2 regions of the Caldalkalibacillus salinus genome follow, and region 2 is predicted to be linked to the other one. Evidence: riboswitches for the same ligand, from Rfam matches in the RefSeq annotation. Region 2 holds a riboswitch; the other holds the start of a gene.
What was found. A riboswitch is a leader RNA that binds a small molecule or an ion and turns the genes downstream of it on or off. The one in region 2 is predicted to bind glycine.

Region 1: it holds a riboswitch for glycine, as region 2 does, so the genes downstream of both, gcvT (glycine cleavage system aminomethyltransferase GcvT) here and JKM87_RS02470 (trimeric intracellular cation channel family protein) in region 2, are expected to answer to the same signal.

Annotation. Positions count from the first base shown of each region.
Region 1 covers NZ_JAERVL010000001.1:91,592-107,693, reverse strand. The annotation lists gene dat (D-amino-acid transaminase) at 1-263, shown strand, start outside; gene JKM87_RS00455 (lipoate--protein ligase family protein) at 443-1,273, opposite strand; gene gcvPB (aminomethyl-transferring glycine dehydrogenase subunit GcvPB) at 1,358-2,827, opposite strand; gene gcvPA (aminomethyl-transferring glycine dehydrogenase subunit GcvPA) at 2,820-4,169, opposite strand; gene gcvT (glycine cleavage system aminomethyltransferase GcvT) at 4,285-5,385, opposite strand; glycine riboswitch at 5,492-5,589, opposite strand; glycine riboswitch at 5,593-5,703, opposite strand; gene JKM87_RS00435 (DEAD/DEAH box helicase) at 5,909-7,579, shown strand; gene JKM87_RS00430 (YqhG family protein) at 7,576-8,385, shown strand; gene JKM87_RS00425 (hypothetical protein) at 8,649-9,650, shown strand; gene JKM87_RS00420 (YqzE family protein) at 9,709-9,879, opposite strand; tRNA gene JKM87_RS00415 (tRNA-Gln) at 10,014-10,088, shown strand; gene JKM87_RS00410 (DUF2626 family protein) at 10,384-10,608, shown strand; gene JKM87_RS00405 (class I SAM-dependent methyltransferase) at 10,765-11,913, opposite strand; gene JKM87_RS00400 (MBL fold metallo-hydrolase) at 11,917-12,549, opposite strand; gene JKM87_RS00395 (PhoH family protein) at 12,592-13,926, opposite strand; gene JKM87_RS00390 (YhcN/YlaJ family sporulation lipoprotein) at 14,090-14,917, shown strand; gene JKM87_RS00385 (pyridoxamine 5'-phosphate oxidase family protein) at 15,056-15,508, opposite strand; gene JKM87_RS00380 (LCP family protein) at 15,523-16,102, opposite strand, start outside.
Region 2 covers NZ_JAERVL010000001.1:533,715-549,816, reverse strand. The annotation lists gene JKM87_RS02535 (trifunctional serine/threonine-protein kinase/ATP-binding protein/sensor histidine kinase) at 1-1,488, opposite strand, end outside; gene JKM87_RS02530 (hypothetical protein) at 1,522-2,532, opposite strand; gene JKM87_RS02525 (hypothetical protein) at 2,908-3,216, shown strand; gene JKM87_RS02520 (Dps family protein) at 3,297-4,013, opposite strand; gene JKM87_RS02515 (patatin-like phospholipase family protein) at 4,138-5,010, opposite strand; gene JKM87_RS02510 (LOG family protein) at 5,046-5,609, opposite strand; gene JKM87_RS02505 (nitroreductase family protein) at 5,897-7,234, opposite strand; gene JKM87_RS02500 (Na+/H+ antiporter NhaC family protein) at 7,278-8,642, opposite strand; gene JKM87_RS02495 (helix-turn-helix domain-containing protein) at 8,748-9,302, opposite strand; gene JKM87_RS02490 (DinB family protein) at 9,429-9,938, opposite strand; gene JKM87_RS02485 (VOC family protein) at 9,975-10,388, opposite strand; gene JKM87_RS02480 (NAD(P)H oxidoreductase) at 10,558-11,133, shown strand; gene JKM87_RS02475 (helix-turn-helix domain-containing protein) at 11,179-11,967, opposite strand; gene JKM87_RS02470 (trimeric intracellular cation channel family protein) at 12,248-12,841, opposite strand; glycine riboswitch at 13,026-13,178, opposite strand; glycine riboswitch at 13,182-13,297, opposite strand; gene JKM87_RS02465 (L-lactate permease) at 13,445-15,187, opposite strand; gene JKM87_RS02460 (IclR family transcriptional regulator domain-containing protein) at 15,481-16,102, opposite strand, start outside.

The sequences.
Region 1 (16,102 bases), 440 kb from region 2:
CTCACCCCGCCACTAATCTCATCTTGAATGGCATCACGCGTCTAAAAGTGCTTAAACTTTGTCAGCAACTTCAACTCGAGGTGTATGAAAAAAGCTTCAGCACAGAAGAGATTTTAGATGCTGATGAAGTTTTTATCACCAGTACGACGAGTGAGATTATGCCCATAAAACGCGTGAATGACCAGGATATAGGACCTGGTATCCCAGGCCCTCTTACGGTCAAACTACAAGAAGCGTTTGAAAAAGAAATACAGGCTGTCTAGAGATAGCCTGTTTTCAAATCCCCTTTTACTGTTAAGTCTCCACGAAAAGGATGAATCATTGAAACATGTCAGTTTCATTTTTTTGACGCAATAGCTATCCTAACGCGCTTGATCCCCGGCGTCAAGATAAAAGACGCACACGGCCCTAGTAAAATGTCATCAAACGATAAAAGATCATGTTATCTTCTGTGATTCCACTCTTCTTGCGTGTATTTATTTAATATGAGATGCCTGCTCAGTTCTCGCTCGTACAGGGTGAGATCTTCTTTTCGCAAAGATTGTTGTAACGTATGCTCAAAACCGGTATAAAAAGCGTCTTGTAGACCTTGAATCGTAACAGGCTGGGTTCTTAATGCGTTGATAGCGACGGCTTTATCTTTGAAACCTTCCTTCATCCGCTGCTTCACTTTGTCACTTGGGAAGCGACACACGTCAAAGAGCATATCTAGATTAAAGGATAAAGGAATAGACCCGTGTTGTAGCACAACGCCTTTTTGTCTCGTTTGGGCGCTCCCTGCCACCTTACGCCCTTCAACGATAAGCTCATACCAGGATGACGCATCGAAGCATACGGCAGATCTGTTTTGTTTGATATGGCGTGGTTGGGCAGCTTGATCAGGTATAGCGAATGAAGCCTCAAGTCCTAATGCCTTAAAACCATGCAGCAAGGCTTCACCGATCAGTCTATAAGCTTCAATCACTGACGTGGGCATATGTTTCTCAGATATCATTACACTATAAGTCAGTTCGTCATCATGGAGAACGGCTCGACCACCCGTCATCCTTCTCACTAGCCCTAGATTGTAAGACTTAATCTGATCGAGGTCAATCTCTTTATGTAGTTTTTGAAAATATCCTATGGACACACTGGCTGGTTGCCAAGTATAGAAACGTATCGTTGGTGGAACGAGGCCTTCACTATGGGCCATGAGTATCGCTTCATCTATAGCCATGTTAGTGGCAGCGTCTTGTTTACCTGTGTCTATGAAACGCCAATTAATCTCTTTCATATACTCACCTGTTATCATAATGGAAGTGATTGATGTCATTTGAAAAGGTAGACCTATCATGGCCTACCTTCTCAGTCTATCATGCTAAGCGTCTCTGTCCCAACGTAAAACGGGTTTTCTCGCTGCAGTGACCTCGTCAAGGCGACCTACAACGGTTGTATGAGGCGCATCTTGTACTTTTTCAGCGTCCTCTTCAGCTTCTGTTGCAATTTTTATCATAACGTTAATAAACTCATCAAGGGTTTCTTTCGTTTCTGTTTCCGTAGGTTCAACCATCAGACACTCTTCTACGATTAATGGGAAATAAATCGTTGGTGGATGATAACCGAAGTCTAATAAACGTTTTGCGATATCTAATGTTCTGACGCCTAGTTTCTTCTGACGTTTGCCTGATAAAACGAACTCGTGCTTACAATGTTGTTTGAATGGGACGTCATAATGGTTCTCTAGCTTACGCAGCATATAATTGGCATTTAAGACGGCCTGCTCAGAAACCTGACGTAATCCCTCTCCTCCCATCGTTCGGATATACGTGTAGGCACGAACGAGTATCCCGAAGTTACCATAGAATGCCTTCACTCGACCGATAGACTCTGGACGATCATGGTCGAACGTATAGCGGTCGTTTTCCTTCCGTAAAACCGGCTTAGGTAAGAATGGGATCAGTGCCTGCTTCACACCAACGGGCCCTGCGCCTGGTCCCCCACCGCCATGTGGCGTGGTGAATGTTTTATGCAAGTTAAGGTGTACGACGTCAAAGCCCATATCACCAGGGCGCGCGATACCTAAAATGGCGTTCGCATTTGCACCATCGTAGTATAGGAGGCCGCCCGCTTCATGAACAATCTGTGCGATCTCAGTAATCTCTTCTTCAAATAACCCTAACGTATTCGGATTTGTGAGCATGAGCGCTGCTGTATCTGCGCCCACCGCTTCACGGAGCGCATCAAGGTCTACTAGCCCTTTTTCGTTAGAAGCGACCGTTATCGTTTCAAGACCTGCAACAGACGCACTGGCCGGATTTGTGCCGTGTGCTGAGTCTGGGATTATGACCTTGGTACGTTGCTCCCCTTCGCCTCGCGATTCATGATATTTGCGAATCATCATTAATCCAGACCATTCACCTTGTGCCCCAGCTGCGGGTTGTAATGTCACTTCATCCATCCCCGTTATTTCCTTGAGGTCTTCTTGTAGATAGTAGAGCACTTCTAGGGCGCCCTGCACACTTTCTTCAGGCTGGTACGGGTGAATACGAGAAAAACCAGGATACCTGGCAACGTCTTCATTGATCTTTGGATTATATTTCATCGTACAGGAACCGAGAGGGTAAAACCCACTATCGACACCATGATTACGTGTTGATAACGCTGTATAGTGACGCATGAGTTGGAGCTCTGACACCTCAGGTAACTCTGCAGGTGTCTCACGAAGTAGTTCGGGCGGGATCACATCAGTGACATCCGTTTCCGGCACGTCATTTTGCGGTAAACTGTGCGCTATACGCCCTTCTTTACTCATTTCAAAAATGAGTGCCTTCTCATTGCTGTTAGACATGAAGGATCGCCTCCAATTCCTGTACAAATTGGTCAATCATGTTTTTCGTTTTCATTTCCGTTACGGCAATCAGCATGTGATTTTCCATATCTGGATAATCTCGACCGAGGTCGTAGCCACCTATCATTTTTTTATCAAGTAGCGCGAGATTGACATCTTCCACTGATCGATTAAGTTTAATGACAAACTCATTGAAAAATGGCTGATCATAAGGAATCTCCACCCCGTTAATGCCTTGCAATTGCTTTTTAGCGTACTGCGCTTTTTGGATGTTTTGCATGGCCATTTCCTGCACACCATTTTTACCTAAGGCTGTCATGGCCACCGAAGCTGCAATCGCGTTTAAAGCCTGGTTAGAGCAGATGTTAGAAGTCGCTTTTTCACGGCGGATATGCTGTTCACGGGCTTGAAGCGTTAATACAAATCCTCTTTGACCTGTGTCATCTTTCGTTTGCCCCACTAAACGACCCGGAATTTTACGCATCAATTTCTTTCTCACTGCGAAGTAGCCGCAATGGGGTCCACCGTATGCTGTAGGGATGCCAAACGGCTGTGCATCGCCAACCACAACGTCCGCACCGAACGCACCTGGGGGCTGTAATGTACCCAAGGCTAGCGGATTAGCACTGACGACCATTAATCCCTTGTGTTTATGGGCAATTCGTTCTACTTGTGCTAGATCCTCTAGGTGCCCAAAGAAATTCGGATACTGAACGAGAACCGCTGCCGTCTCTTCATCAGCCGCTTGATCTAGAGCAACAAGGTCCGTTACGCCAGCTCGAACGGGTACTTCTACTACATCTAAGCCCAAACCTTGAGCTGAAGTGTGGATGATCGCTCGTGCTTCAGGGTGTACAGCTTCAGAAACGACGATTTTTTTCTGCTTGCCGATCCCGGAGGCCATCGCTGCCGCTTCGGCTAAGGCCGTTGGGCCATCGTACATAGAGGAGTTGGCGACGTCCATGCCCGTCAGCTCACATATCATCGTTTGGAACTCGAATATGGCCTGAAGCTCCCCTTGGCTGATTTCCGGCTGATATGGCGTATAAGCCGTATAGAATTCTGAACGGGAGATCACATGATTCACAACACTAGGGATGTAATGATCATAGGCGCCTGCCCCTAAGAAGGACGTGAACGTCAACGTATCAGCATTCTTGTTAGCGAGCTGCATCATATAACGTGTCAATGCTGTTTCATCTAAAGCGGATATATTCATTTCTCCGTTGTAACGAATATCTTTAGGAATATCGTCAAATAAGTCTTCTATTGAAGAGACGCCGATGTCTTCTAACATCTCTCGTTGATCGACGTCTGTCATTGGTAGATAACGATGCTTCATCCATAACCCCTCCTCTTTGTCTGCTTGCGACGGTCTCTCTCACCGTGGCAAAAGGTTAACCTATGGCTTGCTCAGGGCTTTCTGTCATTAGCATGACAGTAACCCGTTTCAAAGGTTACTTCTGTCTTTTATAAAATGGTGTCTGTACCACTTGGGCCTTAACTTGTTTGTTTCGAATATGCACAGATACTTCTTGCCCTATCTCTGTGTATGCTTGATCTAAGAGCGCATGGCCTACGTTTTTTTTCAGCGTTGGAGATTGAGTCCCTGAAGTGACTGTTCCTATTTGATTATCTTCCACGTACACGGGGTAACCGTGACGAGGGATACCACGTTCAATCATCTCAATACCCACTAGTTTTCTTGGTGCACCATTCGTTTTCTGTTCTTTTAATACATCCTTACCGATAAAGTCTTCCGATTTGTTCGTTTTGACAGCGAAGCCGAGTCCCGCTTCAATCGGTGAGATATCGGCTGTTATCTCTTGCCCATATAACGGTAGTTTAGCTTCAAAACGCAACGTATCTCTTGCCCCTAAACCACATGGGATAACCCCTTTGTCTTCACCCGCTTTGAGAATCTCTTCCCATAGGTGGGGCGCATCTTCCGGTGCCACGTAAATTTCAAACCCATCTTCACCGGTGTAACCGGTACGTGACATGAGAACATTGACATCGGCTAATTGAACATGATCTTTGAACTTAAAGAATGTAATGGCGCTCAGGTCTTCGTCCGTTAACTGTTGTAAGACGTCTACTGCTACAGGACCCTGCATGGCCACCTGTGCGTATTGATGAGAGACATCTTCTACTTCCACATCACCTTCAACATGCTTCTGTAGCCACTCAACGTCTTTGTCAATATTCGCCGCGTTGATGACGATTAAGTAATCATGGTCTGCTTTTTTGTACAGAATGAGATCATCCACTGTCCCTCCGTCTGGGTAGCACATAATCGTGTACTGTGCTTTACCATCCACGAGTTTTGACACGTCGTTGGTGAGCATCTTCTGTAGGTAGCTAAAAGCGTCAGGTCCTTTTACTGCAACCTCACCCATGTGCGAGACGTCAAACAACCCTGCTGTTGTACGGACAGCATGGTGTTCTTCCTTGATACTAGAAAACTGTACAGGTAGCTCCCAGCCGCCAAAGTCAACCGTTTTGGCCCCGTATGTTTCATAAACCGGATACAGAGGAGTACGCTTTAATTCTGCCATTCTTACACCTCCAAATAGGATGAATATATGTATTCACTTAGCTTTTTAATGGTCAAAATCAAGACAAAAGAAAAGGACAGACGTATACATTGTATCCAAGTGTATACTCTGTCCGTTGTACCTGAGAGTTACCCCTATGAAGCAATGACTGTCAACAGTAGGGTTTCCCCTTTGGTGGCCTCTTTAAGGAGGCGCTCTCCAGAGGTGCGTCCTGTAAGAGTCTTTTTGCCTGAGAGATTCACCCCTTATGAGGGCTTGCTCCTTCGGCGCTACGATAAGGTATGGATGGCCTTTCGCAGTCTCTCCCCTTACAATCATTCGCCCGTATTCAATTTACTTTTCTTGACCATACTAGACATTAAACGTCAAATTTTTCACAGTTCTATCCTATCATTATTCTCTTGCGATTTCCACTTCTTTTTAAGCGCATGAAGCCCAGGCCGAACAGAAGACAAAAACTTTGAATAAAGGGTGTGTTAGCGTGAATATTCCAGTGCATTTTAATCACGAGTGGTTACCTGAAATGCAGCATAAAATAAAAAACGATGGCCCCTGGGATAAACAAGCGTTATTTGATCTCGCTTTACAGGCAGAAAAAAGCTTAATGATCTCGGATTTCGACACGCTCGAATGTCTTCGTCATCTCCCTCAGTTAGAGCCGTTCCCCCATCAGGTTGAAGCGGCTAAAAAAGTGATCACGGACATGCATGGCAAAGCAATATTGGCCGATGAAGTAGGACTCGGAAAAACGATAGAGGCTGGCCTGATCTTAAAAGAGTATATGGTGCGTGGACTCGTAAAGAAAGCCTTAATCTTAGTCCCTGCCTCACTGGTCATACAGTGGACAAGGGAGCTGACACAAAAGTTTGCCATCCCAGCTATGGCACAAAAAAAAGAATACATGTGGAAGCAGTACGACATTCTAGTGGCTTCAATGGATACGGCTAAGCGACCTCCGCATCGCGATCATGTACTAGAGCAGGACTACGACATGATCATCGTGGATGAAGCTCATAAATTAAAGAATAGCAAATCTAAAAACTACGAATTCATGAACCAATTGAAAAAGAAATATTGCTTACTCTTAACGGCCACGCCGGTACAGAACGAGATACAAGAGCTATTTAATCTCGTCTCTCTACTTCGCCCAGGCATATTGGGGAACACAGCTTCCTTCAGTAAAAACTATGTCAAAGGTAAAAGAGAGTCTAAGAACAACGAGCAACTGCATGCCCTGTTGGAAAAAGTCATGATTCGCAACATGCGTAAGGATGGGGACATTGCCTTCACGAAACGCTATGTGAATAATATCCAGCTCGACTTATCTGAGCCTGAACGTAAACTTTACAATGCAGTGACCTCGTTTGTACGAGAAAAATATAAACAAACTAACGGGGCTAGCAACGCCTTTTCTTTAATTACGTTACAAAGGGAAATTTGTAGCAGTCGCGAAGCCACGTTCCTCACGCTCTATCAAATGTATCAGAAGAGTGCGCCAGACTCACCCATGAGACAAAAAATATGGGACTTAATGAGCTTGATTAAAGCCATCAATACACACTCTAAGGCTGAAAAAATGATGGAATTGATTAAGCAGATTGACGATAAAGTCATTGTTTTCACTGGTTATCGTGCGACGCAGGACTATTTACAAAGAGTCCTATATGAAAATGGCATTACGTCTGTCCCATTCAGAGGGGGATTCAAACGTAATAAAAAAGATTGGATGACAGAATTATTCCAGCAAAGAGCTCAAGTCCTGATCGCCACTGAGGCTGGTGGAGAGGGCATTAACTTGCAGTTCTGCAACCACATTATCAATTATGACATGCCCTGGAACCCCATGCGCGTGGAGCAACGTATCGGTAGAATACACCGCTTAGGCCAAAATCGAGACGTGCATATATACAACCTGTCCACCAAAGGGACGATTGAAGAATATATACTATTTCTTCTTTATGAGAAAATTAATCTCTTTGAGATGGTCATTGGAGAGCTGGACGAAATTATCGACAAGATGAAGCTCAAGCACTCCATCGAAGATAGCCTAACGGATATCTTTTTAGAGTCTGATTCAAACAAAGAGGTTGAAATTAAGCTAGAAAACTTTACACAGTATATCCAGAGCATTCAAGAGGATGTCAAACAAAGCAAAACGGATCAAGGGGATCGAGGGGAGTTATCGTTACCATGAATCAATCAGAGATGTACACTTATATCGAGCGCTTTTTCCGTGAAACAGGATGTACGATTCTAGAACAGGACCCGACTTATATCCGGGCACAGCTTACGGTGGATGTAGACAAAGAAATTACCAACCGTCCTTATTATTGGATGTTTGTAGAGAAAACGGGCGCCGAACCTCAACCACAGCAACTGACCTTCGTACTAGACGATGAAAATGTACCCGATCACGTGCGCGGTGAACTGATTAAGTTCGGTTGCTGGCGTCTACACCAAATCTTTCAATCAGCGAAGAAGAACGGTAGCTTCATTCGCTTGTACGAAGTTGTTGATCAATCGAGGCGTACACAAGGGCTGATTCCCTGGTTGTTCATCAATTATCGCATTTCCTTTATCAGCGACCAAAAAAAAGATATTTATTATCCCTTAGGTTTTAATTTATTTAACGGAGAAATGATGACTCAGTTTGACAAAGCAATAGAACATTACGCGTTATCTCCAAAGATTCCTGATTATCATTTCACGCTACGGCCCATCTTCTCCTTAAACTCTGCTATTCAACGCATTGAAGACCATATTAACGACTTTTTAGAGAGCCAGGATACGACATGGGCCGAAGAAGCGAATAAGCGTCTTGATGAAGAGCGTGGGCTGATTACTTCTTTCTTTGAAAATGCTAGTGAAGAGACACGCGCGACTCTAGATACGAGATTAGAGGAGGTAGAATATTACCGTCCACGGATAGAAGTGAACCCGATAAATGTCGGCTACATCTACCTCCAAACCCACCCAATAACGATGTTTCGAGAAAACTAGTGCTAAATAGTGTAATCTCACCCGACATGGAGTTACAAGAAATTGAACATAAACGCGATACAATGAGCATACACTGGTAAGTTAAACAGACAACAGCCATGTGTTCTTGCCAGTACTTTGTTTTTCTCCCCCTCCTGTCATGCGCCCCCTGTCCTACCCTATTCAGCTGTGATACAGCTATGATGCGTGACAGGAGTTTTTTGTTTTTTAGCGCATTGTTTTTAACGTATGAAAGATTGAAATGAGAAGGAGTGACGGAACTCATGATGAGCCAACCACGCTTTGCCATCAGTTTTTTTATAGGCATTCTCATTCTAGGTATCATCTTCGTCCCCCACGCTGTTGTATCACAGACCGTTGACGAAGAAGATCAAGTAGGGATAGAGGAGCCAGTCACCACTGAAGAAACAGCGCCATTCATTCAAGACACTCATACAGTTCAAGGACCTTGGGAGGATAGATTTGAACAACAAGTTAAGGAGTGGATTGATCAGATCGCCCATCAAGATGAGCAGTTTACGAGCTGGAAGCAGGCAAATTGGGATTCGTACCCAATGGGGCCAGGGAGTCGCCAATGGGTCGTACTGTTGGTGAATAAAGGTCAGGAAGTTGGTTATCTGATCGTCGGACAAGCAGATGACGATCATCATGAATTTGTCTTAATGGAATACGGTCAACAATACCAACAGTCACTCCAAGGTTGGTTAGAAGAGCCTTACGAATCTTCAGGGCCTATCCTTTATGCTGGGCTGTTTTGGGGATATGAGGTAGATAACGTCCTACATGATTTCTTCACGCATGAGGCTTATGAACATATTGAAACGGATATCGTTGTGGATAAACCAAAGGGCGCTAAGGTTGACCTTTTACAGAAGGTACACCGTGTGGACAAAGACCAAGGGACTAGTATGGCTAAAATATCGGGTTCCGTAAGCGATATAAACGGCTCCCCAATGGATGAAGTTGACAAAGAGGACTTATCACAGCATGACATACACCATACGGTCACCGATGCCGCTATATTTGATGCAACGATTAATACGGTGACTTATTTAGACACTTATATCCTACCTCAAGTTAGAGCGATATATGATGTCGTTGGCTTTCATGTTTGGGAAAAAGGGACGCCCCATCTGGACCAGGGTCCCACTCACTTAAAAGAGAGAACGGAACAGCCTATGACGTTATTCGTTGGTTTAGAGGATGCAGGTATTCGCTACTTAGGGTTACAGTATCTTACGTCCATTGAGACTGATACTAAATAAGGTCAAGGCATGATTTTGACCATGAGGGCGATACGCTAAGTCTCCATCACCCTTAAAGTTAATGACGTTTAAATAACATACTGATAGCGGTTGGGATAACCCCAAACCACTGTTGACTCCAGTTTTTTTGTTTGTTTTTTGACTTCTGCCTCAGTCGCTCGTCTCTTGGTGTATCCATGTATTGAACGAACTCCTGGGTCATAAATTTGACCAGGTCTTGAAAAGACATACAGAGACACATCCTTTCCTAGCTACTTATTTATATTTTTGCCACCCTCATCATGATTTATCCTGTGGGGCTTGAATTAATCTTTGTTTTTTGTGTATATATTCCGCGTTAGCGTCCATACTAAAAAATGTCGATGGGAAGTAGCCAAGTGGTAAGGCAACGGACTTTGACTCCGTGATGCGCAGGTTCGAATCCTGTCTTCCCAGCCATTTCTTTTTTGGAAAGGAATAGTGGAATCACATCCGGTGTGGTCACAGCTATAAACATACATAAAAACATTCAAGTCCCTCCGGTTTAAAGATAACACACACAACACACCCACACAGCAAGCATATACCCAGCCTTATGTTCTTCATAACTGGGATGCCTGTGTGCTTTCGTGCTTCAACGATTGTTCAGAAATATGACATTATTTCTTCTGTGAATATACGTTTACAAGCTCCAAAAACTCATCTATAATAGGAATATCTATGCTGGTGAGAGATGTAAAGGAGGAAAAACAACATGCCACGTATGTATCGCGTCTTTGCATTTTGGACGGCCGTAACCGCTATATTAGCACTCGTGGGACATATGGAAGGAATGGCCTTATTATTTTTTGCTCAAACCGTTATATTCTTAGCCCTTAGCTATATGAATTTCTCTGAGAGAGGTTATATCTATATTTTCGCTGGTTACCTCGTCTTATTCTTTGTTGGATTTACATATTACACAACGTTTATGATGTGACGGAGAGAGCATGATCCATGGGACGAATGGGTGACTTATCGTCTTAAGTATTACGCTTACCATGAAAAAACAGTGAAAAACAGGAGAAAAGACACGGGAATGAAACACCCGTGTCTTTTTTTGTTACGTATTTGTCATCTTGTTAATAGCGTCGTACTATAGCCTAAATTTAAACGCATTGAGAAACGAAAAACTTTGCTGAGCAGGTGCACCCTTTGCTAATATGAGCACTTTGAAGGTCGCCCCTAAGCCTTCTGGAGACACAAATTGTCTGATGGCTCGATTCTTGCGTAAAGTCGCATTCTGAAAAGGGTCCCCACCCGCTTGTTCTGTGTACTGGTCTAGGATTCCCGCTTGCAATAAGAACTGATGCTGAGGGAGATACGCTAACTCAGTCCAGCCCCGCTCTATCGCCTCATCCCTTAATACTTCGAAGTGAACATGAGCGGTTATATCCTTCTCTCCCGGTCTTTCCAAAGGTCGATCGTCCGTCTGATGACGATCGTAGCACAATAAGGTACCGTCTTTTCTTGCTGGGTGCTGATACTCTTCTGTTAAATAACCGTAATCCACCGTTATCCACATGCCTTCTTCCACAGCCTCTGTTACTTCAGCTAGCCATTGGCACATATCGGGACACACTTCAATTTTTTGTCCCTCTGATAATTTGAAGCCATGCTTATCAAGATAGTGATGTATATCATCCCTTTCTAACGGTAGCCATTTTTCCGTCAATCGTTGTTGACCTTCATCCCAGCCAACGAAGCGTTCATATCTTCTGTCATCAGGACGTTGTTCAAGCACATGAACGGGAAAGGCATCAACGAGTTCATTACTGTAAAAGAAAACCTGTCTGTCCTGGGTCAGGTCGCTGAGGTCGGCGAGCGTGGTCCACACCACCCTGTTATCATGTCCGTTAAGTAACTCACCCTGGACACGTCGATGGTATCCGCTTACTTCAATAATCACATACTGTGTGTGTTCATATACGGATGGATACTCAGCTTGTAAGGCATCTAACATCTGTTTAGCGAACGTGCCCTTGCCCGCTCCCATTTCTACAAAGGATACAGGCTGACGAGATTGTTGCACCACTTGTACAAAAATATCGGCTAAGACGCGTGCATACACTGGATGAACATCGCTTGAAGTATAGAAATCGCCTTGTTTACCAATCTTTCGTTCCTCACGCATGTAGTAACCGTATACGGGATGGTACAAGCAGTCTTGCATGTACTCATAAAAGGAGATGGATTGAGATGGCCGCTGTTTTATTTTACTGACGATATGGTTCAGTAAAGCCATCGCCTAACGCTCATTCAAGAATGGATTCATTGCTTTTTCTTGTCCCACCGTCGTCTGTGGACCATGCCCCGGGTAGACGATCGTTTCTTCAGGTAACGTTAAGATATACGCTCTAATACTATTTAAAAGTTTGACATGGTCCCCACCAGGCAAGTCCGTTCTGCCGATAGAACCAGAGAATAGCGTATCTCCTGCAATGACGAGATTTTCTTGTTCTATGTAGAAGGAGACACTACCAGGAGAATGTCCAGGTGTGTGCATCACCTTCATATCGATACCTGCGATCGTCAATGCTTGCCCATCCTCTAGACCTTGGTCTCTTGGCTGGCAGATAACGGGCTCAGTGACCATACTCCACCGACTGGACCCATTCAGGTCAGGATCTGTTAACCATTTCTGTTCAAGATTATGAATATACACTGGCGCGCCAGTTTGCTGGCGAACGTGTTCTAAACCCGCAATATGATCAAAATGGGCGTGCGTAAGGAGAATGGCTTTGATATCCAAATCTTGAACGTGCTCTACCATCGCTTCAGGGTTCATCCCAGGGTCAATAATGATTCCTTGTTTTTGATCATTAGAGAGTACATAACCGTTTGTTTGTAAAGGCCCTAAAGGTTCCATCCATAGGTTCATCTTATTACCACCTCTGTTATTGTCTTTGTCTGTATTTTACCGTTATAAAATTTGTGCAGCAAGTTTAGCGAGGGAAGAGCGTTCACCTTTTTCTAACTTTATATGACCACTGACGGCATAGCTTTTAAATTTTTCGACCACGTAGGTTAAACCGTTGTTAGACTCATCTAAATAGGGGTGATCTATCTGCTCCGGGTCGCCCATGAGTACAATCTTACTCCCTTCACCTACTCTTGTAATAATCGTTTTTACTTCATGCTTAGTCAGATTCTGTGCTTCATCAATGATGATAAATTGTTCGGGAATGCTACGGCCTCTTATATAAGTCAGCGCTTCGACCTGAATAGTTCGATTCATTCCTGCTAAAATACGGTCAAGTTCACCCGGTTTTTTGGCGTGAAATAGAAACTCTAAGTTATCGTATATGGGTTGCATCCAGGGCCTTAATTTTTCTTCTTTTTCCCCAGGTAAAAAGCCAATATCTTTGCCCATAGGAACAACGGGCCTGGCGACTAACAACTTCTGGTAACGATGTTCATCTTCGATCTTATATAATCCAGCCGCTAAGGATAACAGCGTCTTACCTGTACCTGCTTTACCAGTCATTGTCACTAAAGGGATGTCATCATTGAGTAACAATTCTAGGGCCATTTTTTGTTGGGCATTTCGCGGTTTAACTCCCCAGACGTGCTCTTCTTGGTGTAGCAGTGTAACAGATTGTTGATCTGCACTCACTCTCCCAATCGCTGAAGCAGAGGAGCCCATTTCATCTTTAAATATAATAAATTGATGGGGATTCAAGCGCTCATGCTGCGCCACGTGCTTTATTTCTATTTTTTGATCAGAGTATAACTGATTAATGACCTCTCTTTTTGTCTTCAATTCCTGACTACCCGGATAAATCTTTGAGTATTGCACCACCTGATCAGATAAAAAATCCTCGGCGTGCAAACCGAATACTTCTGCCTTCACCCGTACTAATGCGTCCTTACTAACAAGCGTTACAGGCCTGCCCCCTTGCGGTTTGACATCCTGTTCTTCTTTCAAGTTTAATGCGACAGCAATGATACGATTATCATTGGTTTTCTCTATGAGGGTATCACGTAGCCTTTGAAATGAACGATGATTTAATTCCACACGGAGTGTTCCTCCGTTTTCAAGATCTACTCCTTCATGTAGTTTACCCTTTTGCCTATATTTATCAAGCAAACGGGACATATACCTTGCATTTCGCCCAATTTCATCAGTGTATCTTTTTTTGGAATCGACTTCTTCTAGTACAACTGCTGGAATGACAACTTCGTTTTCCTCAAATGACAAAACTGACCGAGGGTCCTGCAAGAGCACATTCGTGTCCAATACGTAGATCTTTTTCAAATTTCCGCCTCCCTTTGGTTGAAGAAAATTGATGCCTTACTGGAATAATTTATAAGATGCGGTTCTTGTTATTTTTCATTGTATGACTTATGGATTTAAGTTAGACGGATAAACTATAGGTAATCTTCAAAAGTTTGTACAACATAGAAAGGATGGATTACCGATGAAGAAAACCCGTTTCCGTCTGCTGATGGTTTTACTTGGCATAGCAGTGCTAACCGCTTGTAATCCACAATCTCAAACACAGCCTTATCAAAACCACCCTCCTACATCTTATGATCAAAACCCTCAGTTTGAGAGTGAGACGTATGACGGGAGACAGTCTGGGCAAATGAGATCCCGAGATCGGGACTTAGAAGGCATATATTCTTATGATCAAGCCCTTCCCCACGGCTCTAGAAGAGCACCTATGGGAGGACAAGATGGGCAAACGAACAACATGGGGAACGCTGACCGCAATCAGCAAGGACAGCAAAATGGACAACAACAACAAAATCAAGCGAAGGGGCAACAACAGGGACAACAGGATAATAACAATATGCGTGCGCCGCAATCCCCTAACCAATCGGCTCGTGCCCAAGAAATTGCTGATCGCCTCGCTGACTTAGCCACACAGGTGGATCAAGTTAATGACGCCACAGCTGTTGTCGTTGGACGCTACGCGGTAGTGGGTATTGATGTAGATGCGGAACTTGACCGTTCTAAAGTCGGGTCGATTAAATACTCGGTGGCTGAGGCTCTTAAGGCCGATCCACGAGGCGCTTACGCTGTTGTCACCGCTGATGTGGATACTTATTACAGATTGCAAGAAATGGGTGAGGAAATCCGTAACGGGAGACCTTTAGCAGGTGTGATGGATGAATTAGCAGGGATCGTCGGACGTCTCATGCCGCAGCTACCTAGACAGGTTGAAAAGCCTGATGGAGGTCAAAAACAAACACCAGCACAAGGAAACCAAAAACAAAAAGAAAATCAAAATAACAACAGATAACAATAAAACACCGTGAGCGCCATTCACGGTGTTTTTTTACTCATCCTTTAGTTTTCAAGGTGCATTTCAATATGCATTTTCCCTTTATAAAATCCCTACTACTCCTAAATAACATCAATTTCGCAGGGCCACTTTCACTTAAGCCTTAAGAGCTTCAAGCACCTGTCGATCCAGTTTAGCGGCTGCTTCTTCATCATACGTTTTCTCATATTCTGGTTCAACGGAAATTTTTGAACCGTAAAACATGACATCACGCACTTCGGTCACATCAATGTCTACTCTTGCTAACTTTAATGGCACATCATCCAATTTCTCAACGGCTACATTCGCTTTGCCCGCTATAGCGTAGCAAGAGCCTGCACCAATGACATTAAGAACGACACTACTATTCTTTGCGATATTTTCGATGATACGGGAACGATTGTCTACCGCAAAGCGCACGACTTGACGATCAGGAGCATAAACCCAAGAGATTGCGCTGACATTAGGTGCACCAGTTTCTTTGTCCACGGTCGCTAAAGTGACAAAGCGCTCTTTTTGTAATAAAGCATGTAATTCCTCCGTAAGTTGTGTTTCAACTGTCTGTGCCATGACACTCACTCCTTTTATTCAAATTTATCTTGGAATTGTTTTTTTATCTCTTCTATACGTTCGTCAGGTATTATGGTATATCCTTGTGATGAATCCCAATAAGCGTCATTTTCTATCGATTCTAAATCTGAAGGTGACAGAGACTTTAAGTCCCATATGAGCTCTTTCATCTCATCAGGCGTGAAATTTGTAGATACATTTTGTACAACAGCATCCAACACTTGATCCATCTTAGATAGACCCTCAACGGTGGTTAAACGGTCTGTTATCTCGCGGATCACTTCATGCTGGCGTTCGTTACGTTCAAAATCACTAGAGTAGTATGCTTCTCCACGATCATCCAGGCGATGACGGATATAACCTAACGCGTGATAACCATTAAGCACCTGCACACCCCTTGGAATGTCAATCTGCGTTCCATCTTCTGGATCGTGATACTTCATGCTACGGGATACATCCACTTCGACCCCACCAACAGCATCCACGACATCGACGAAGCCTTGAAAGCCGATATGTACATGGTAATCTACTGGTATCTCTAAGTATTCACTTAATGTTTCCTTGACCAATTGTGTTCCAGAGGTCGTGGGCTCT
Region 2 (16,102 bases):
CATGACCAGTAGCACCCCTGAACAATCTGAGTGATGTAATACATAACGGATGAAGGCTAACGTTGCTGTATCCGCCCATTGAAGTTGATCTAGGCAAATGACCAACGGTTGGTCACGAGGGACAAACACGCGTAAAAACCGAGCCAAGACGTAGTGAAAACGAGCCTGGGCCTCCATCCAAGATAAGGATGCCATTTCAGACTGTTCACCCCATAAGAGATGCAGTTTCGGCAGAAGATCGTTCAATATCTGACCGTTCGGACCAACCGCCTTTTGGATGTGATCAATGTAGCCTTTTTTCTTATCCGGGTCATCTAAATCAATAATGTCGTCTAACAGTTGATTCATAACACTAATGAGTAGCGCGAGTGGGGTTTCCGAGTGACCAGGCTCAGCACCCCCAAAAACGGCTCTTCCCTGATGCTGCTTGGCGTATGATGTGAAGGCATGTAGGAGTCTGGTTTTTCCAACCCCTGTCTCCCCGTTGACGAGCACAAGTCCAGAACCCCCGCTCCTGACGTGATCATACATATCGGAAAATTTTCGCTCTTCCTCCTCACGTCCGACTAATTCGCTTGATATAACTAGTTGTTCAAACTGATCCTGATCTCCCAGCTGGAACTGAGGACTGTCTAGCTTTACATGTTGTTGGTGTGGGGACATACAAAGCAACAAATCCGCTTTTAAACCCTGCGCGCTTTTATACCTTTGTACGGGTGATTTCTCTAAGCACTTTAAGATCACTCGTGAGATGGCTTCAGGTATATTGTCATCAATCTTGGAAGGTGATAGCGGTGGTTTGGCCATATGGGAGTGAATCGCTGTCATCACATCATTGACGGGGTATGGTAATTGACCTGTAAACAGTTCGTAAAGGGTCACCCCCAAAGAATAAAAGTCTGTTCGGTAATCAACAGTCCCGCCCATACGGCCAGTTTGCTCAGGCGATACATAACCGAGTGTGACTTCTTGATCATGAAACACTGCCTCCTGAACTTGTGGGTTCGAGCGAAAGGCCGCATTAGCAAAGTCTATGTATTTAGGCTCCCATCGTTCAGGATGAATCACAATATTAGAAGGGTTAATATCCCTGTGAAAGACACCATGTTGGTGTATCGCTTCCAAACCTTGTACCAGTTGTAAAGCTATATGCCACTTGTCATAGATGCTCAACTCGCTTCGGTTTCGTAAGTCATGTAAGGTCATGTAGCCACCATCCTCTAAAACCAACACAGGTCTATCTTCAACGAGTGCTAAACGAACAGGTTGTACGACGTAATTAGAGGGACACGCTTTGAGGAGATTAAACTCATGCTGATACTGTGAATATGTACTATGAGTGACATATCTTTTGGAAGGTGTTTTGATGATAACGCGCTGATCAGTGCCTTGGATACCTCGCATCAACACGGTCGATGAACTTTCATAAATCTTGGTCAGATATTGCCAGTGACCCATTTTCTTAACGGCATCAATATGCGGTTTCATGCCAGCTTAGATTACACCTCTTTTCCTAACGAGTTAAATATTTGTCCTTGCACCTTGTATCCTGTGATCATCCGTGTTGAGATACCGCTGTTCAATCTCTTCTATCGTTTTCTGAGCTGGCTGGACCCATTCACGAATCCACCTAGGCTGTGGGGAGTCAATCGTCAGTTGATGTTTGGCCATCATGTGGTGATATAACTTATCTGCTGGAGTGGGGATCCACCAGGTGAATACAGCGCTAAAACGTCGGTGAGTAAAAAAATGAAAATAATGCTGGAGTAATGCTGCCGTTAATCCTTGTTCATCATTTAACATGTCTCGTGGCTCAGGGGCTGGATAGGCTTGAGGATACTTGAGCGGTCCGTGATTTAAGAATTCTCCTATAAGCCCTATGGGTAACATCATATTGCGATGGTGAGGCAGGTGAAAAGGTAAGTCTGATACAAAATCGAGGCGTATAATGACACCGTTAATAAAGCGTTGCTCTACAGGATCTTCAGCGTTGTAATAGTCTTGTACACGCGCTTGCCAATCCCAATACACAATGGACGTGTTATGTGATCGCCAAAATAATGCAAGCATGTGATGGATATGCTCGTTGTAGCGGTGTCGCCACTTCGTTCGCCAACGTTTCAAGAGGGGTGTCTGACCCTCTCTATCCCGCCAAGCTTTCCCAGCATTAAGGTAATCGATAAGGTATTGCACTCTGGACTCATCACTGTGAGCGTCACGCGCTTGTAACACGGCGGCTTGATACAGATCACGACAAAAGTGACGGTTAACATACGCCCAGTAGTTATACTTTGCTTTCGTCCCATGACCTAGACGATCAGAGACACGATTCGTGTCATATTCCCATCGAGAAAATAATTCTACATCCATACCAAAATAATAATCACGAACAAAGGATAGCTTTCCAAATATATCGAACCATTTGAAAACGTAAGGGCTCACTTGCTTGTACCAATACCTAATACCCTCTAAACGTTCCTTTGGCGATGAACTCAATAAACGTTCTAACGGCTCTAGCTGGCTATCTTTCATCTCACCCTATCCCTCCTCCCCGTTACTGATTCGCTTTTACACTATTAACCCTTCACCCTTTCCTTCCTTTTTTGTCAACGATATCCATCGACGATATATTTTTATTCTACATTAAAGATATAACAAAAGTAAACGACAGGTGTGACTTGAATCCTCGTTTATATTAAAGATCCATAACTATGATGACAATGAATACTATGCGAGTTCGAAGGTGGATATACTGAAGGATACATACGATGAATACACCACAGGAGGAAGTCCATGAACAAGGGAGATCGAGCGTTGAAGCACCGTAAACACATCAAAAATAGAGATAAAGTTATCGATATAACGGGTTCAGAAGAGAAAGGTGCCGTCCAAACCATCCTTGAAGGGATGTGGTTTACGAAGCATTTTCGCTCTGCAACGGCCGAAGAGTGGTTTGTTTTTGTACCTCAATATACGGACCCGCGAACGGGTGGGGCTTCAGGAAAGGCGATCGTTCATTACAATCTGTATGGTAATAAAGACATTTTTATTAATACCACCGTTATCTTTGACGCGCCTGAGCTTCATACACCTGATAAACATGAGCTCGTCTACGCCCTTGCGGATGAATTGGTAAATCGTTTGGTTGGATACGCAAACACCCTGCTCTCTGTTCACGCGGGACAAAACTCTTATGAGGCAGAATACATCGATTAACACAAAAAGCCACTTCAGTACAGAACGGTCAATCCGCGTGTGTACTAAAATGGCTATCGTCGTTCGATGTCTAAAACCGCTTACTGTGGTAGATTATCGTTCAGGTGACGTTGGTCAGCAATATCCCCTTGTCCATCCAACAAATGCTCCATCCCTCTAACAAGGGTATCGTCCTCTAGCAGGCTCCAAATATGGTACCCGAAGTCTTCTCGATCGAGTAAGACTTCCTCAAGTGTCTCGACCGTACCAAAATCATTGAGATCATGCGCTCTCTTAATCGTCTTTCTCATCATTCCCTGAATTTTGAGCTCATGCTCGAGGTCGTTACGTAAGAAGTCCCTCATCGTGTAGCGACCCTCTACTTCGTGCTTAATATATGAAATTTTATGCTGTGTCTCTGGGTGGGCTGTTGGCACGACACCAAGCCGTGCAACACGCTCACCTACGCTGTCGATATGGTCTTGGGTTTTCTTCACATGTTCATCTAAGATATGGTGTAAGCTTCCGAAAGACTCCGCACCTTCCGTTAACCAGTGGTGTTTCGTGTATTGATGTAAGGCCACATTCAGCGCACAAAGATGTTCATCTAATTGGAGCCCCATCTCTAAGCGCGTTTCATACGGGAGACTGATCCCTGATCCCTCTGTTCTTGCCGTACGCGGCTCCTGACGAAAGATCATATTCTCCTGGTGCTCAGGTTGTTGATGACCTGGCATCGTCGGGTCAAAGCCCGTCATGGCTAACTTAAAGCCATCGTGTGAAAATCCTTGGTTATCATGGCCTTGCTCTTGGTTCATATTTTATACCCCTTTCACATGCGTTTGAACATAGTTTCTGTTCGATAACCAATTTTATACATTGACGCACGGTCATTTTAAGGGGCTTTGATCTAAAAATGATCTACCGATCTACCGGTCGCTGTTAAATAAGCTCCTCTGATACCGGTTGCTTTAGCCACGCCTGTAAGGATGCGTATTGGGCCTTGGCATCTTCATAACCAAGCTCATACAACGCTGTTAAACGCGTTTGATCTCGCTCTATCCTGCTCACTGGAACCTCTCGACTCGGCTGAATGAGAAAGACCTCACCCTGATCCACCCGGTGATATAAATCCTTTAATGTTTGATTGTATCGCTCATGTCTATTTTCTAGGCTTTCTCCTATCTTAGGATGTTGCCGATAAAACAACCTAGACAAGGACGCAAGTCGACTCCGTTTGCGGGTAAATCCCTCTGCTTTGGTCATGATGACAACATGACGGGTGTTACCGTCCTTTTGTGATTTTTGCAAGGGGATGGGATCAATAATACCACCATCAAGCAATGATTTCCCGTCATATTCCACCGCGGGTGCCACAAAAGGAAGTGAACTCGATGCTCTAATAATCTTGAGCATGTGCTCACCATGCTCCCGCTTCGTATAATATACAGGCTCACCAGTCTCACAATCGGTCGTACCTACGACAAATGTTTCTTCAGCATTTTGAAAGGTGTCAAAATCAAAAGGGATAATGTTATTAGGAATCTCGTCAAAAAGAAAATCCATGCCAAATAATTGCCGTTTCGTCCACAGATTACGATAAGACAGGTACTCCGGATGATTCGCTAAACCGATATTTACTTTTTTATTCCGACCCTTCTGACGTGACAGGTAGGACGCTGCCATACAGGCCCCTGCCGAGACCCCAATGACGTAAGGAAAATACAAATCCTGCTCCATAAAATATTCTAATACGCCGGCCGTATATAACCCGCGCATACCGCCACCTTCTAAAACTAATCCTGTTTGTTCCATCTCTCATCCCTCTTTATCCTGAGTGCTTCACACAGTTACCATTTTTGTATGGCTTGATGTTCGTAGTTTTTTAGCTTATTGATTAAGGTATCCGCATCGTCTTCCATGACAATCAAGTCTTTGTATGCCGGTTTTACGAAGCCTTGTTCAATCATATGATCGAACAGAGACAGCATTGGGGTGTAGTAATCGTTCACATTATGGAGCGCGCAAGCTTTCTGATGATAACCTAACTGCGCCCAAGTAAACACCTCAAACCATTCTTCTAATGTTCCTGAACCACCAGGAAAGGCGATAAAAGCGTCTGCGTAATCCATCATCAGTGCTTTTCTCTCATGCATCGTATCGACCACGTGTAGGTCAGTTAAGTTTTGATGGGCGATTTCAACGTCCTTTAACTTTTTAGGGATGACACCAATCGCTTTCCCACCTGCTTCAATAACTCCGTCGGCGACAGCCCCCATACATCCTACGGCGGCTCCACCATACACGAGATTGAGCCCGTTGGCCACTAAGGTTTGCCCTAATTTTTTGGCTTCTTGCATATAAATTGAATCGTGTCCTGTACTTGATCCACAATACACAGCAATGGTTTTCATCTCTTTTTCCTCCTGAATGATGTAAGTGACGTAAAGTATCGTGCTTACTATTTATCTTTAGCACACTTGCCTATATTTTACATTATGTATCTTATAAATCAAACCAACACCTCTCACCATTTTATCCTGTCACACTTTCATAAAAAAAGGAACCAGCACATCTGAGACGGTTGGTTCCTTATAGGGTGACCCTATTCTGGTGATCTACTCTGTTTGCGATCTACTCTGTTTGTGATCTACTCTGTTTTCGATCTACTCTGTTTTCGATCTACTCTGTTATTGCACTTTTATATTTTTGAAAGTATATCTGTGAGCGGCTTTTTACTAATACCAGGGACATGGCAATCCTCCGTGGGGTACCCTACAGGCAATACGACGATGGGCATTTCATTTTTGGGACGACCAAGGAGGTCACGTAAGAAGGCCATTGGGCTTGGCGTATGGGTAAGTGTGCATACCCCTGCATGGTGAAGGGCGCTCAGTAAAACACCCACGGCCATCCCTGCCGCTGTCATAGCTTCAGGTCCTCGCTTATCGACCTTCGTGCCATCGTCGTACGCTTGCTGTGCCCGATCCTCCTCTACTTTAAAAGCAATAATCAGGTGTGGGGCGTCAGTGAGATGGGGCTTCTGCCAGTTTGTTCCCAATGGACTTAACGCCTCTCTCCACTCGTCAGACATCCGTTCTTCGTAAAGTTTCTTTTCCTCTATTTCTGCCTGCTCACGAATTTGTCGCTTCAACGACGGTTGACTCACAACAGCAAAACGGTAGGGTTGTACGTTACCTGCTGATGGCGTGGTTGCAGCGACTTCTAAAGCTTTTTCAACAAGTTTAATGTCCACATCCTCAGTTGAGAAATCCCGAATGTTTCTACGCCGACGAATGGTCTCGTAATAGTCAGTGGCCTGCTGTAGCTGTTCTTGTGGTGTCCAATGGGGTTGTGACTGAAACTCTGGTGCCTGTGTCGTGCCCTCAGGCATGTTAATATCGCCTAATATCACTTCCGATAACGCTTTTCGGGCCAATGTAGGCGCTTGATAATCTGACTTTGCTTTACCCACGGCAAACAGGGCGATCATGGCTTCATTTTTGGGGCGATTGAGTATGTCTTGTGCCGCCTGAACGGGCTGATGCACCACACAATCTAATCCTGCATGTTCAATGGCGGTTAGCAAAAACCCTGCACAAATGGCGGCAGACTCTAGTGCATAATAATGCTTAACCTTTTGTTCCTTTCCTGACTCATCTTGTTTTAAGCCGTAGTTCTCTCTGTACAAAGCGATGAGATAAGGGGCTTCTTCTAGATAATCCAGTGATTTGTGTCGGGGGCTACCTTCACCGTTCTGTGTGGTAGTTTCTCTGTCAGATGCTTCACGAATGGCCTTCTTCACACTTGGGTCTTTGATTAAGACAAACTGCCAAGGCTGTTGATTGGCTCCTGAAGGTGACGTACCCGCCGCTTGTATGACCTTTTCCAGCGTCTCTTCTAGAATATCCTCGTCTGAAAAAGCACGAACACTTCGTCTGCGGGACATTTTCTCAGTAAACCGTGATACACTTCGCCACTGTTCTGCACCGCTTTTGCGTTCAAAGTTTAAGGGAATGAATCCTTTCATTTCTAGCATACCGGTCTCCTCCTATTAGTGTGTTCAGGGTTCAACACTTTTTTTAATAACTCTTTGACTGGCCAACTTTAGGTGTGTGTTGGGCTTTTCTTTGTTCCCAGTAGCTAGCCAAGACGGTGACGACAGGTGCAAACCATAATAGAATGGCGTAGAGCATATAGTCTAACGTCGCCACACCGATCGCAGCAGAAGATAAGATGGCCACCATGTTCCACGGGATAAGGCCTGAGGTCACAACGGCAGAATCATTAATGATACGACCGAGATCGCCTTGACGTAGCCCAGCTTGACGCCACATGCTGTGAACGGATCGTCCCGTTAAGATGACAGGGAACGCTTGATTACACCCACTCACCGCTAGGCTGATTGCGAGAATGACTGTCCGATATGTATACCCGGTAAAGGTGGATACACCCATGAAAAGCTTTTGTATCAAAGGATAAAACATTTGGGTGCGTTCGACGAGACCATTCAACATACCAGCTAGGGATACAAACAAAAGTAATGGCACCATACTCCCTAGCCCTCCCCCGCGTAAAATAGCCTCTAGTCCCTCCGGTGCCGAGTGATACCCACTTAATAGACTTGAGGACACCTCTGAGAAAGACGCGCCCTGCATGGTGAGAGCGAGGATAAGAGCACTTCCCACGCCACATAGTAGAGCATAAACGGTCGACATTTTCATTAAAATACAACCGAACAATAGACCAATGGGTAATATAGCAGCCAAATGAATCACATAGGTTTCCGTTAATTGCATGAGCACTTGATTCCCAAGTGCTTCCCCGTTCACCTCTATAGAGGAGCCTAGCAAGGTGTAAAACAATAGGCATACTGTCAGTAACATGACCGTGGAAAAACTCATGTTTCTAAGAATCACACGTACATGCTCTTCAACCGTTGTGCTTGTCAGGTGGACCATAGAAGATAAAGGAGAGGTTCTGTCACCAAAGAAGGCGCCAGACACGAGGGCGCCTGCGACGATGGGGACAGGGGCCCCAACCGATACAGCCACACCTAGAATAATCATCCCAAGAGAACCTAAAGTGCCAATGGAAGTGCCAATCACGTAGGATGTGCCTGCGGATAAAACGAAGGCAAACAGGACAATCCATTCTACCTGTATCCAACCTGTGAGATAATAGATAATGGTAGGAATCGTGCCACTTAAAATCCATGCTGGGATTAAAAGTGAGATGAGAACGAGGATAGACATGACAGGCCTAATTTTTCGTACACCAGCATAACAAATACCTAAGCCTTCCCTCAGTGAAACACCCGTCCTCAACACGAGTAGAAAAATAAAACAAAACCCTACAGCAAACCCAAGCACTAAAGGAATGCCTAAAATAGCAGAGGTGACAATACTTCCCAGCAAATAGACGAAAGTGAGTATGGCTCGCTTCAAGCACACCCCTCCTGTATATAAATATTGTACATTGTTTAATTTTATTGTACAAAAAGATCACAAAAATAGGAACCTTCTATATGAAAAGATTCCTAATAAAAGTTGCTATAAAGATGAGATCACCAGAAGTAACTCTGTTTGCGTTAGCCCGGGATTATAAAACTGGTGAGGCGTTGTCGAGCGAAACGATATCGTATCCCCTGCGTATAACCTTTGTTCCGTATGAGGAAAAACAACGTGTACTTCCCCACTCAACACATAGCATGTCTCTGTGTCGTGGTGTTCGACCTTTTCCGAAGATGAGTACTGACCAGCCTCAAGCACCACACGTAACAACCGTACGTCACCATCCATGTGAGCGGGCGTTAACAACTCGTATACGGGGATATGATCAGGAAGTTCGAGCTTTCTCCTCTGCTCCCTACGCACAACACTTTGTTTCCGTGCTTCTTCTGCCTCTTCAAAAAAGCGGCCCACGGGAATGCCTAAGACTTCTCCCATTTTGATCAGCGTCTGGATGGAGGGGCTTGTCGCGTTACGCTCCACCTGACTGACCAAACTAGGAGAAAGCTTACATTGCTCAGCAAACTCCCGTAGGGTATAGCCTTTTTCGGATCTTAGGGTCTTCACTTTTGCACCAATGTCCATACGATTCATCATCTCACTTGGTTGGCTATAGCTTATCAACTATTAAAAGTTTCCTTGTTTTCTTCTCTATATTATCGTTTATTGAACAGATTGGCAAAGGAGCCTGAGATATTTTATTCATATAGTAAGAAATGGCGATTAAAGACTGGGGTCTTCGTCTGCACTTGGCCCATAGACAGCAGGAACAGGTATATCTAATAGACGCAGGTATACGACGAGTTGTCCTCTATGGTGAAACCAGTGATTGAGCATCACTGAGCGGAGCATGAAATATCTCGATTCAGTGAAAAAGGGTTCTCCCTTTTGTGTTAATTGACATACTGCTTGTAAATCATCATCATCCCATGAGGATAGCCTCTCGATTGATGCTGTTTCACCCTGATCTAGAGCTGATAGAATCTCGGAAAGTGATTGGGGTTGTGGAAAGGTAACATCAGGCAGTTCAAGCATTTGTTCGGTGAAAAGTTCTGTGAGGACACCAGGGATAACAGCAATATGATAACCGAGTTGTCCCATTGTCATAGACTTTTCGTGTGGCGCCCAAGATAATTTGTCTTCGGGTATACACTCAAGTACTCGTCGTGAGGTGTTTACTTCATGCTTAAACTCTTTTAACAGTAAGTCACTTAACGTCACCGTTTTGTTCATTCGTATCCCTCCAGTTTAATATTTTGACGAGTGCCATTAAGAATGAACGGCACTTTCATCCATATAAATGACTTCCCACATATGACCATCTAGGTCCTGGAAGCTCCAACCATACATGAAGCCGTGATCTTGTGGGTCCATTGAATGCTTTCCACCCGCTGCCAATGCCCTGTTTACAATCTCATCTACTTGCTCCCTACTTTCAGCCGTTATCGCTAAGATGGCTTCGGTACTCGTTGTTGCATCAGATATCTCCTTCTTTGTGTACGTCTGAAAGTACTCCTCAAGAAGTAACATGGCGTAGTTATGATCACTAATCACCATACACGCCGCTTTATTATCTGAAAATTGAGGATTAAAGGCAAACCCCACACTGGAGTAAAATGCTTTCGTTTTCTCTAAATCCTTGACCGGTAAATTAACAAAAATCTTGTCCGCTTGTAACGCCATCGTTTTAGTCCTCCTTTATTTTTATTTACTCTGTACTTCAATATTAATTCTAGCACTACCGCGAAAGACAGATTTCTTCTGAATTGCGTTTTTGAGCGGTTATACTATGAACATGTAGAGAGTCGTAGTAAACTAAGAAGAGATGTAAAAAATGGAAGGAGTGGTTGAAATGAAAGTATTAACGATCGTGACTCATCCCAGAACAGATTCTCTCACATTCTCTGTGGCCAGCCGATTGGTAAAGGGACTAGAGGATGCAGGGCACAAAACCGAGGTCTTAGATCTCTACCGTAGTGGTTTTGACCCGGTATTATGGGAGGCGGATGAGCCAGATTGGTCCGCAGACGTCCAACACTTCTCACCTGAGGTTGAAAAAGAAATGACTCGCATAGCGGAACATGATGCACTAGCCTTTGTTTTTCCTCTGTGGTGGTGGAGTATGCCAGCCATGCTCAAGGGGTACATCGACCGTGTCTTCAACTATGGTTTCGCCTATGGCCCGAACAAACTTCAACATGAGCACGTGTTGTGGTTAAGTTTAGCAGGCGCGCCTGTAGAGCGATTTACGAAACGTCATTACGATGACATGATGACACATTATTTTAATGTTGGCTTAGCAGATTATGTCGGTATTAAAAGTTCAAAGTTTGAATTGTTTTACCAAACGATACATCCGACACAGGAGCACATTGAAGACCTATTAACACAAGCGTACAAGCTAGGGTTAAATTATCCTAAAGCTTAAGCGCCTATGTTTAATTTTCAAGTAGATAAACTTTTCCATATAAAATTATATTTGCTGTCCATGGTTAAACCGACTTAGAAATCTAGACATAAGTAGTGGCAGTGATATTAAGATGGGGGGGTCTCCTAATCTTGGTGGATGAAGGGTGACGTTCTGATGTGGGACCTTACCCGTAGGTTTAACCGTAATCGGTGATCTTGAACGTCCTCTCAGTGTCTGATGAGGGAGCAGGATATCCTTGGCGTGCATCCCCCAACTGACTGAGGTGGCCATCAAGTAGTAAGTTCCTGGTTGGACATGAGGAAGCACAAAGTGGCCTTCAGAAGAAACGATGGTGCCATACAAAGGTAACCCTTCCGGAATGGGCTTAGCAAACAATCCAACAAATACTATCCCCTTAAAAGGCGTCTCCGTATGAATCGTCCCTTCAATCGTGGGATCATGATGGGGCTTTTGCGCATGCCATCTGGTGAGATTTTGTAGAGAACGTAGTTGTTGATCCGTCTGTAATTGGGACTGTCTGAAGTGTGCAGGTGATACACCCACTCTATCCGTAAAACGAGTGGTAAATGTACCTAAGCTTTGTTGCCCAATCTCTAGTCCAATATCCCGTACACTCAGGTTGGTTTGTAGAAGTAAATCTTTCGCTTTTTGTAAACGTAAGGCGGACACGTAATATAGCGGAGACAAGCCGATTTGCTCTTTGAAGATACGTGAAAAATGGTACGGACTGTAGCCCGCATACTTAGCTAAATCCTGAAGGGCAAGCGGCTCGTGTATCTGCTCATGGATATAAGCGATCACGGCCTGTATTTCTGGATAGGGACCTTTCACTGTTATACGCCACCTTTTATACCGAACATGTTGTATGAAACATAAAAGCACAAAAAGATAAACAGATGAGAACGGATCGTGACGCTGTCTTGCCCCACTTTCCGTTCAGATATAAAACTGATTAATGAGTTATATAGATATGTTCGATAAAAGGGTTACAACTCCTTCCGAGAAACATATCCAAATCAAATATATATTGATGTTTATTCTGCTATCCTTTCTGATTAATGACTCTTAGACGGTGACGTGGTCAATTGTACTCTAGCCTCTGTTATAGCCGTTAAACGGCTCGTGTGGGGAGTGCCCACTGGTGCTTAACGGATACTAATCTTAAGCAGACGATGAATCCGAACAAGAGATACAACTGATAAGGTGCAGTGGCCCAACCCATGCCAATAACGAAACCAGCTAAGACAGCCCATAACACGTAAATATCTTGTTTCAGTACAAAAGGCTTACGCTGGGCAAGAACATCACGCAGGATCCCCCCACCCGCACCTGTAATAGCGGCTGCAAACATAATGGCTACTAACGGGAGCTCTATCGCTAAGGCGTGCATAGCCCCCTGAATAGCAAAGGCAGATAATCCGACAGCATCAAGAATATGCCATTTGCGTAAATGGCCCATAATATGACGCGGTAGAACAAAAATAACAGTGACTGTGATTATTGCGATGGTAAATAGGGTTGTTTGCTGCCATAACTCTGTAATCGGAATCCCGATAAATAAATTCCTAATGGCGCCTCCACCAAAGGAGGTGATAAACCCTAAAATATAAATGCCCACAATGTCATACTTTTCCTCCATGGCTACAAGTGCGCCACTCATAGCAAAAGCGATCGTTCCTATCACATTCAATACATCCCAAACCATGGTACAAACCTCCTCAGCTGTTGAATGATTATCGTGTTATCGCAACCTTCAAAGAAAATTTGTTAAGTCGGACACCACCACTAGATAAAACCTCTGTTTTCACAACGGTATGATTTTGATATTAAATAAAAGCGCAAAAAAGGACAGAAAAAAAGGTGTCATCATCACATTCATGAACCCTTTTCTCTGTCCTTTGACCTGAAAGTTTAGCCTTTTATATGGTCTCACATCATCTGCTATATGTGAACCATGATCATTGACAAACCATCGTAAAAGGCCTACCCCTTGGGTGGCTTGCGAGTCAGCTCATTAAACTGTTCACAAGCACTCTCCAGAGCTGCGTCCAACTGTAGTCTGTTGACCTGAGAGATTCATCTCTTATCTTTTAGAGATTTGCTCCTTCGGCGACGAATGGGCAACACTAGCCGTCCACTCGTACTCTCCCACAGTTATCATCCGCTCGTATTCTTTTTTCTTCACTCAATTTATACTATGGGAGTAAGGCTTGGTTTGTCAATCAATAATTTAATATTTTTGTTTGATAGATACTGATGAGCCTCACCCTCTACTCGTATGCGCCCTAATCTTATCCTCCTACATCTGCTAAACTCTTTTATGATTAGTCGCTATGATATAGATAGCAACGATGGCCATGGCTACAGCGATGCCGGACCCAATATTGAATAAACCTTTTTGTGCATACCAGACGATGGCGTACCCGATCGAACCGGCCATCAGTGCATAATAGAGGAACGCGATTAACGTTTTTCTAATAACGGCGCCTTCCTTACCCACTAAGCCGACAACGGCCGACGCTGCGACAACATTATGCACACAGATCATGTTTCCTGCTGCACCCCCAACCGCTTGAAGCGCCACAATCCATGTCGGGTCTACCCCAATCTGAGAACCAACGTCATACTGAAAGAGTGAAAACATCATATTACTGATGGTGTTACTCCCTGCTATAAAGGCGCCCAAGCCTCCGATAAAGGATGAGAACAGAGGCCAGTATTCACCGGCCAGAGCGGCCACACCGTTGGCCAGCTCAATCGGCATGCCCTCAAAGCCTGCTGCACCCCCACCAGAATTTAAGAACACTTGCACCATGGGGACGGTAAATATAAGGGCTGTGGACGCTGCAATCATCGTTTGACCGGATTGAGCCCACGCTTTCTTGTATGCGCTTACACTCATACCGTGAACAAAGTAGGTGATGAGTGATACGATCACAAAAATCGTCCCCGGTAAGTATAGTGGTTGAAAACTGGCACTAATCTCTGTCCCAAACATGTTGGGGATAGACACCGTCCAAGCCTGCATCCACTCTAAAAACGGAAGGGATTCTAATCTGGTTAACACGAGAAACAACCCTACAAGGATATAAGGGGACCACGCTCGAACCATACTCATGTGCCCGCTTTTATGAGCAATATCTTTAATTTCAATACTTCCCGTCCATTCGGGGTCCCACTTCGATCTCGCTTCGAAGTCCCACGCTTCCTCTTTCGATGGCATGAGGAAACCTTTTTTAGCAGCCGTCACGACGATTAAGAGCCCCACTAAACCACCGACCAGGGAAGGAAATTCAGGACCTAAGACGTTAGCCACAATGAGATAAGGAAGGGTCATCGCAAAGGCAGCAAACAAGGCAAATTTCCACACCTTAACCCCTTCTGAGAAAGACTTATTTTTGCCAAAAAATCTCGTCATGAAGGCGACGACAATTAAGGGGACCAAGGTGCCGACCACCATATGAAGCAGGGCCACTTTTGCTCCGATATCCGTCACTAAGACGAGTAGGTTGTCTGTAATCCCGGCTTGGTCTAACCCCGATTGGACACCGACTAGAATCGGAGTTCCTACAGCACCAAATGACACCGGTGTACTTTGGATTAACATGCCTGAAACGACAGCGGCCATGGCTGGGAATCCTAACCCGACCAGTAATGGGACCGCTACCGCTGCCGGCGTCCCGAACCCAGCCGACCCTTCAATGAAAGAACCGAACAACCAAGCAATAATAATGACTTGTATACGCCGGTCTGGTGAGATATCGGTAAACCCTCGGCGGATGGTTTTAAGACCGCCGCTTTCCTGCAATGTATTCAGGAGTAATATAGCCCCGAAGATAATGTACAGTAAAGTACCAGCTACCACGAGACCATTGATTGAAGCGGCAGCTACATTCGCCCCGGGTACTTGCCATACAAAAAGGGCAAGTAAAACAGCGACCACATATGAAATCGGCATCGCTTTACTTGCCGGCCACCTGAGCCCGACAAGAAAAATAGCCACCACTAAAATCGGTAGAAGTGATAAGAAAGCCAACATTCCCGTACTCATAAGTCAAACGCTCCTTTCTCATTGAACATGTCAAACATCCTTTCCTTTGTTTGTTATGAAGAAACCTCGTTTCTTCCTCGTCGCACAAGTTGACTCATTATGAAGCCACCCTACACGACCACCACTTTTTGAATTTTTAGAAAAATGTAAGCGGTAAATGAGTACTGGATAATCGTGATCACGCCATGATGCCTTATTATGTTGTATGCACCTGGCCTTAACATTAGTACTAGCTCTTCTGGTGACCTGTATAAAAAAACTAGCGTCGTTCGGGACAACGCTAGCTCTCGAGCTTACCTTAAACCAAGTCTCTTAGAAATGTGTTGACCGGTTTCAATCATCAAAGGCTGTAGCTGCTCAAGTCTATCATGAGTCATTCTCACAGAGGGACCTGATACGCTAACGGCACCGATGACATGCCTAGCATGATCAAAAATGGGGACAGCGATACAGCGAATATCGTATTCATTCTCTTCTAAATCTAGTGCGTAGCCTTGCTTTTTTACCTCTATTAACGCTTTGATAAACGCATCCTTATCGATCATCGTATACTCGGTATGCTTAGGCATGCCTTTTCTCTCTAGAATATCTATGACAGCCTGGGGCGGCAGATGGGCAAGGATAGCCTTACCGACCGAGGTACAATGCATGGGCGCCCGCTTGCCGACCTTGGAATGCATACGCAGGGTTTCATTGCCCTCTAGCTTCTCGATGTAAACCACTTCCCCTTGATCGTAAACCACAAGGTGAATCACTTCATTCGTTTCCTCTTCTAGCTTCCTTAAGTAGGGTTGGGCTTCCGCTCTTAAGTCGATCGATTCTAATAGACTCGCACTGAGTTCCAAGCATGTATAACCCAGTTTGTATTTTCCTGTCTCCGTATCCTGCTCAATATAGCCGTATTGTACGAGTGTG